DNA from 3 places in the Gottschalkia purinilytica genome. Region 1 is predicted to be linked to each of the others. Evidence: riboswitches for the same ligand, from Rfam matches in the RefSeq annotation. Region 1 holds a riboswitch; each other region holds the start of a gene.
What was found. A riboswitch is a leader RNA that binds a small molecule or an ion and turns the genes downstream of it on or off. The one in region 1 is predicted to bind S-adenosylmethionine.
Positions count from the first base shown of each region.

Region 2: linked by a shared signal. The riboswitch ahead of CLPU_RS05010 (bifunctional homocysteine S-methyltransferase/methylenetetrahydrofolate reductase) and the one ahead of CLPU_RS13985 (O-acetylhomoserine aminocarboxypropyltransferase/cysteine synthase family protein) in region 1 are both predicted to bind S-adenosylmethionine.
Region 3: linked by a shared signal. The riboswitch ahead of CLPU_RS00960 (O-acetylhomoserine aminocarboxypropyltransferase/cysteine synthase family protein) and the one ahead of CLPU_RS13985 (O-acetylhomoserine aminocarboxypropyltransferase/cysteine synthase family protein) in region 1 are both predicted to bind S-adenosylmethionine.

Region 1 is NZ_LGSS01000018.1:511-2,837, reverse strand. Features, by position in the region: gene CLPU_RS13985 (O-acetylhomoserine aminocarboxypropyltransferase/cysteine synthase family protein) at 1-869, opposite strand, end outside; SAM riboswitch class I at 1,004-1,109, opposite strand; gene CLPU_RS17335 (hypothetical protein) at 1,327-1,476, opposite strand; gene CLPU_RS13980 (AzlD domain-containing protein) at 1,653-1,955, opposite strand; gene CLPU_RS13975 (AzlC family ABC transporter permease) at 1,948-2,327, opposite strand, start outside.
Region 2 is NZ_LGSS01000004.1:27,108-29,434, forward strand. Features, by position in the region: gene CLPU_RS05010 (bifunctional homocysteine S-methyltransferase/methylenetetrahydrofolate reductase) at 1-849, opposite strand, end outside; SAM riboswitch class I at 963-1,066, opposite strand; gene CLPU_RS05015 (helix-turn-helix transcriptional regulator) at 1,446-1,682, shown strand; gene def (peptide deformylase) at 1,683-2,135, shown strand; gene CLPU_RS05025 (MerR family transcriptional regulator) at 2,309-2,327, opposite strand, start outside.
Region 3 is NZ_LGSS01000001.1:199,190-201,516, forward strand. Features, by position in the region: gene CLPU_RS00960 (O-acetylhomoserine aminocarboxypropyltransferase/cysteine synthase family protein) at 13-1,290, opposite strand; SAM riboswitch class I at 1,361-1,464, opposite strand; gene CLPU_RS00965 (M15 family metallopeptidase) at 1,786-2,327, opposite strand, start outside.

The DNA of each region.
Region 1 (2,327 bases):
GATAATGTCTCTAATCCTAATATTAACAAGAACGAATTAAATGGTGATATACAAGCTCCTACATCTCTTAATAGAGTAGTTCTTAATCTAGCTATATATGCTGCTTCTCCAAATGCTTCTGAGAAAGAAAGTCCATGATAACTTGGTTCTGGATCTATTAGTTCTGGAAATTTTCCATTATTCCAATCAAATTTACCTGAATCAACTACTACTCCACCTATTGAAGTACCATGTCCCCCTATAAACTTAGTTGCAGAATGTACTACTATATCAGCTCCGTACTCTATAGGTCTACATAGATAAGGTGTTGCAAATGTATTATCTACTATTAAAGGTACATTGTTCTTATGAGCTATTTCTGCTGCTTTTTCAATGTCAACAACATTTATATCTGGATTCCCTATAGTTTCTATAAATACTGCCTTTGTTTTATCATTTATAGCTGCATCTAATTCTTCAAATTTATCAGGATGTACAAATTTTACTTTTATTCCAAAGTTCTTAAATGTATGTGCAAATAATGTGTACGTTCCACCGTAAAGTGTTGATACTGATACTATTTCTTCTCCTGTTTTAGCTATATTAAGAATCGCATAACTTATTGCTGCCATTCCTGATGCTGTAGCAACAGCTCCTACTCCGCCTTCAAGTTCAGCAATTCTTTTTTCAAATACATCAGTAGTTGGATTTGTAATTCTTGTATATATATTTCCTGCTTTTTTTAACCCGAATAAATCTGCCGCATCTTGTGCATCTTCAAATACATACGAAGTTGTTTGATATATAGGTACTGCTCTTGATTTTGTATCTGAGTCAACTAATTGTCCTCCATGAACTTGAATTGTTTCAAAATGTAATTTGTCTCCCATATTTGATTCCTCCATTTTCATATTATTTTGAATTTTCTAAATACTCTTATTTCTTCGTTCAACTGATTCATCTGCAAACTAACTAAAAAAACCTTCCTGCTAGATAAAACAGGAAGGTTTGAGTTCGTTCTCTGATCTTATCTTTCAGGATATACCTGCTGGATTTAGCACCTTCAAGGAAGTTTCCTTTGGGTTGCCGGGTTTCTCAGGGCCAGTTCCCTCCACCACTCTCGATAAGAGTTATATTAAATTACGTTTCTTTGTTAGGAATGATTATATCAACTGTGTATAAATATGTCAACATTTATTTATAAGTTTTTTCAGGATTAACAAAGGCTTTTGAATTTTATCTCTATTTACCACGCTTATTGATAGCATTTATCACTTTTATATAATTTTTAATTATGCAATAAAGTGAATTTATTTAATTAGTTACTTTGACTAATGTTGTCATAAATTATATATCAGTAATTTTATCTTTATTAAGACAAGTTATTATATTGATACCATTGTTAGTAATTCTTCCTAAGTTTTGGGGAGTAACAGGAGTTTGGATTAGTACACCTATATCAGATTTAATATCTTCTTTAATAACTATAGGTATCATGTTCAAATATCTAAAATTTTCAGATGTCAGTAGTTTATCGAAATCATAGCAACTAAATATTATTTAAAATACAAAAGCTTGTTGTATAACAGTTATAAATATCAAAATTAACATAGTTATCAACAAGCTTCTTAACTTTAATTAGAGCTATAGTTATAAGTTAGTTTCTAGTAATATTATATATACAATACTAAAAAAGTAGCCACTATAGAAGTTATAATAGGAAGTATTATTCCACCTTTATACCACGAAGCTATAGCAGCAGCTATAAATCCTACTACTGATGCCATAGGAACTTCTGGAGTTGCTGTAAATGCCCCTGGGATTGTTAATGCTCCTATTGCAGCAAATGGTACAAAGTTCAAAAATCTGTTAACCCAGTCTGGCATATTTCCTTTAGTCTTAAATAGAAATGGTGATAATCTAGGTATACCTGTAGCAATTATCATTCCTATAATTATTATCTTTGTATTACTCATCATCATTCACTCCTGAATTATTATCGTCCTTAAATAAAGAAGCTCCTATTGCTGAAGATATAACTATTGATAATATAAGTCCCCATCCTTGTGGTAAAAAATTAAAATAAGTAAACAGAGTATTTAAAATAGCAGACAATGCTACTAGAATTGCTATTTTATAATTCTTTTTAAATTGTGGAACTAGAATAGATACAAACATAGCATATAAAGCCATACCCATACTGTCTATCAAAATTTTAGGAAGTAGTCCTCCTGCTATATATCCAATTAACGTTCCAATTACCCAAGAAGAATAAGACGTAATTTGGAGAGGTATTACATAATCTTTTTTTATTTCTTTTTCTCTGAAAGAAATTATTGAAAATGTTT
Region 2 (2,327 bases), on a different contig from region 1:
TTTTAATCTTTCCACTAAACTTTTTATGTGATTTGGTGTTGTACCACAACAACCACCTATTATTTTAGCTCCTAGTTTACTAATATCTACTACAATATCTCCAAAATATTCAGGGTTATTTACATAAACCATTCTTTCATTTATGATTTCTGGATAACCAGCATTAGGTAATGCCGAAATTGTATCACTAAAAATATCCATATTCTTTAACAATCTATATAAGTGAGTAGGTCCTGATCCACAATTAAATCCATAAGCATCTATGCTTTTTATTAATTTTAATTCATCTATTATACTTTTGATACTAATACCTTTTCTAGTAAATCCATCTAGTGTAACTGCAAATTGAGTTAATATAAAAGCATCACTATTTTTACTTTTTATATATTCAGATATCTCTTTTAGATAATCTATCGTACCAAAAGTTTCAAAAACAAATATATTTTCTCCTAACTCCATAAATGTATCTATAATGAATTTATATTCGTCTAAAATATCTATATCATCTTCTTTTTTAAATCTAGATTCATGAATAGGACCTATACTAGCACCTATAAATACATCTGTTCCTTCTGTAGCTTTCTTAGCTATTGTATATCCTTTTTCTATTATTTCTTTCACCTTTTCTCTAGTTACTCCTAAAGATATTGTGTTAGCAGAAAAGGTATTAGTTCTAATTAATTTAGCCCCTGATTTAATGTAGTCTACATGAATGTCTCTTATCACTTGCGGCTTATTTATATTTGCAAACTCGCAGAAGGATACTTTATCTCCTGTTATTTCAGAATAATATGTTCCCATAGCTCCATCTGTAATTAAAATGTTTTCTTTTAAGTATTCCTGAAGCATTTGTTTCTCCCCTTTTTTAATAGTTAATCTTTAGCCTTTATCGATAATTTATAAATAATAGTAAAATAAAAAACTCTTTCAAGATGAAAGAGTTTTATTATCAAATGTATTTCACCTCATCTTCCGACAAATATCGCAGGATTTAGCACCACGTATCTAAATAGATACAGGTTGCTGGGTTTCACAGGGCCAGTCCCTCCACCACTCTCGATAAGAGATTTGTATTTTATTGTTATTTATTTATATCAAATTATAACATATGTCTGTTAAGTGTCAATAGTATTTTTCACTTTTCATGTATAATTAAACAATTATTATATTAGATATCTTCTTACTATATTAACAATTCATACCCATATTTCAAGTTTATAATCTGTAAATATTATAGTTTTCTTTTTAGTTATTTTGAATATATATACAATATATTCTTAGATCTTTCATATATCTATCTTTGAAATTTTTACTTTTAAAGTTCTTATAGTATATTCATTAAAATTAGTACTACTTTTATAAAAACAATATGTAATGTCTACTTGACATCAAAACAGAGTGATGATATATTCACATGTAAGGTTAACATTACAGAGGTGGTATTAATGAAAAATAGATTAAAGGAACTTCGTGAACGTTATGGATTAACTCAAGAACAATTGGGAGAACTTATAGGAGTATCAAGACAAGCAATTAACGCTATTGAAACAGAAAAATTTGAACCTTCTATATGGTTGGCTTATGATATTTCTAAGATATTTCACTGTTCCATAGAAGAAGTTTTTCTTTTTGAAGAAAGCGAAAAAAAATCAAGATCACAGCAAAGTAGAGGTGTCGTTTAAATGGCATTTAGACAAATTAGACTTTTTGATGACGAAATATTAAGGAAAAAAAGCAAAGAAGTTGAAGTAGTAGATGATAAAGTAAGACAACTACTAAATGATATGGCAGACACTATGTACAATACAGAAAATGGTGGAGGATTAGCTGCCCCACAAATAGGCGTATTAAAACGATTAGTTGTAATAGACATGGGACAAGGACTTATAAAATTAGTTAATCCAAAGATAATTAAAGAAGAAGGAAAACAGAAAGTTATAGAAGGATGTTTGAGTATTCCTAATACATGGGGAAAATTAATAAGGCCAGCAAAAGTAACAGTACAAGCATTAAATGAAAATGGTGAGGAGATTATACTAACAGGTAAAGGAGATTTAGCAAAATGCTTTTGCCATGAAATAGACCATTTAGAAGGTATTCTTTTTACTGATTTAGTCACTGAATATATAAAATAACTCTATTATGTTCATTAAAATTAGTCTATATCAATGAAATTACTAGTAATATCAAGAAAAATCACTTATGAATTTTATTCTAATTCATAAGTGATTTTTTAATGTTATTTATTAAATTTATGTCTCAAAATGAAATCCATTACTTACATAGATAACTTATTAAAAACTTAAATTTACTTATCTTTTCTTTTT
Region 3 (2,327 bases), on a different contig from region 1:
TTACCTCCTTATTTATATCTCTTTCAAAGCATTTTCTAAGTCATTTATAAGATCATCTACATATTCTATACCTATTGATACCCTTATAAGCTCAGGATTAACTCCTGCCGTAAGTTGTTCTGATTCAGTAAGTTGCTGATGCGTAGTAGACGCTGGATGTATAATAAGTGACTTAGCATCACCTACATTTGCTAAATGTGAAAAAATCTTAACTGACTCAATCAATTTCTTCCCTGATTCATATCCACCTTTTACTCCAAATGTAAATATTGATCCTGCTCCTTTAGGAAGATATTTTTTAGCTAAAGTGTTATATTTACTTGATTTAAGACCTGGATATTTAACCCATTCTACTTTAGGGTGATTTTCCAAATATTCAGCTACTTTTTTAGCATTGTCTACATGTTTCTCCATTCTAAGAGATAATGTTTCTAACCCTTGTAATAATAAAAAGGCGTTGAATGGAGATAAACATGCTCCTATATCACTTAAAAGTGTGTTTCTTAATCTTGTTATATAAGCTGACTCACCAAATTCATTATAGAATGATATTCCCTTAAATCTAGGATCTGGTTCTACCATACCTGGAAATTTACCATTATCCCAATTGAATTTTCCTGAATCTATTACTATTCCTCCTATAGCTGTACCATGACCACCTATAAATTTTGTAGCTGAATGAACAACTATATCTGCACCAAATTCTATCGGTTTACACAGGTATGGTGTAGCAAAAGTATTGTCTACTATTAATGGTATATCATTTTTATGTGCGATTTCAGCCACTTTTTCTATATCTACAACATTTATTTCAGGATTTCCTATAGTCTCTATAAATACTGCTTTTGTCTTATCATTAATACTATTTTCTATTTCTTCAAAGTTATCTGGATTTACAAGTTTAACATTAACTCCTAAGTTCTTTAGAGTATGTGTAAAAAGTGTGTAAGTACCTCCATAAAGTGTAGATGCAGCAACTATTTCGTCACCATCTTTAGCTAAACTAAGTATAGAATAAGTAATTGCAGCCATCCCAGAAGAAGTCACTAATGATCCTACTCCACCTTCTAGTTCAGTTACCCTTCTTCCAAAAGTTTCTATAGTTGGATTTCTAGTTCTAGAATATATAAGCCCCGCTTTTTTCAAAGCAAATAAATCTGCTGCTTCCTGTGTATCTTCGAATAAATATGCTGCTGTTTGATATATAGGTACAGCTCTAGACTTTGTCTCGCTGTCAACATTTTGTCCCCCATGAACTTGAATAGTCTCAAATTTTAAACTACTTCCCATATTTAAACCTCCCCTAATTTTTATGTAATAAAAAAATCTTCCTCAGATAAAGTAGGAAGATTGTTCTTCTTTCTTATCTGCCAGGATATACCTGCTGGATGTAGCACCTTCAAGAAAAATATCTTGGGTTGCCGGGCTTCATAGGTCCAGTCCCTCAGCCACTCTCGATAAGAGATATATAATTGTTTTGTAAATAGTCAAATTGTTAAAAACTTAAATAAATTATAGCAACTAATATACTTTGATGTCAACTTATTATATTAAATTTTTTAAATTTCTATCGGAATTCTATGTTATCTTTTTTATATTGTCTATAGTTTCATCCTCTATACTATATCTAATGATATCAATAATATCATATCTCAATTTAAATATAACTCATTCTCTTTAATGGAAACATCTATATCTAAAATATTTATATATTAACTTTACGATTTTTCAATTTATAAATTTTTATTATATATGTATTAAAGAGATATTAATAACCTTAAACTATTAATAATCTATATTCTTTTCAAAATGCTGATAATCCTTAATATATTTCCACTCTCCTCCCCATATCCATCCTCTTTTCTTAAAAGCTAAGTATAATGCATCATCTTTTACTATCATTCCTTTTCTTACATTACTTCTATCTATATAATCTTTACTACTAATAGGAAGTATCTTATCTTTGTTTATATAGGGATTTTGTACTGGATTTATATCTATTGCTACTCCATAGGCATGTTTTGAAATATTGTTACTACCACTTGCTATATTTCTATAACAAAATGCAGAAGTATTATTATCTTCCATGGACAATTTATCATTAGCTTCATATTCGTCTATTATTTTTATCTTATCTATTGGATATTTTACATAGTACAGTTCTTTAAAAATATCTACTATTTCCTTGGAAACTTTATTGTGTACTACTAATTCTCCTTTATGTATCTTGTTATCAAATCCCCAATGTAAGACTTTTATATAACTAAGATCATCTAAACTTATATTATTATTTTCATGCCATGATAATCCTATCATTTTCTTTTTTA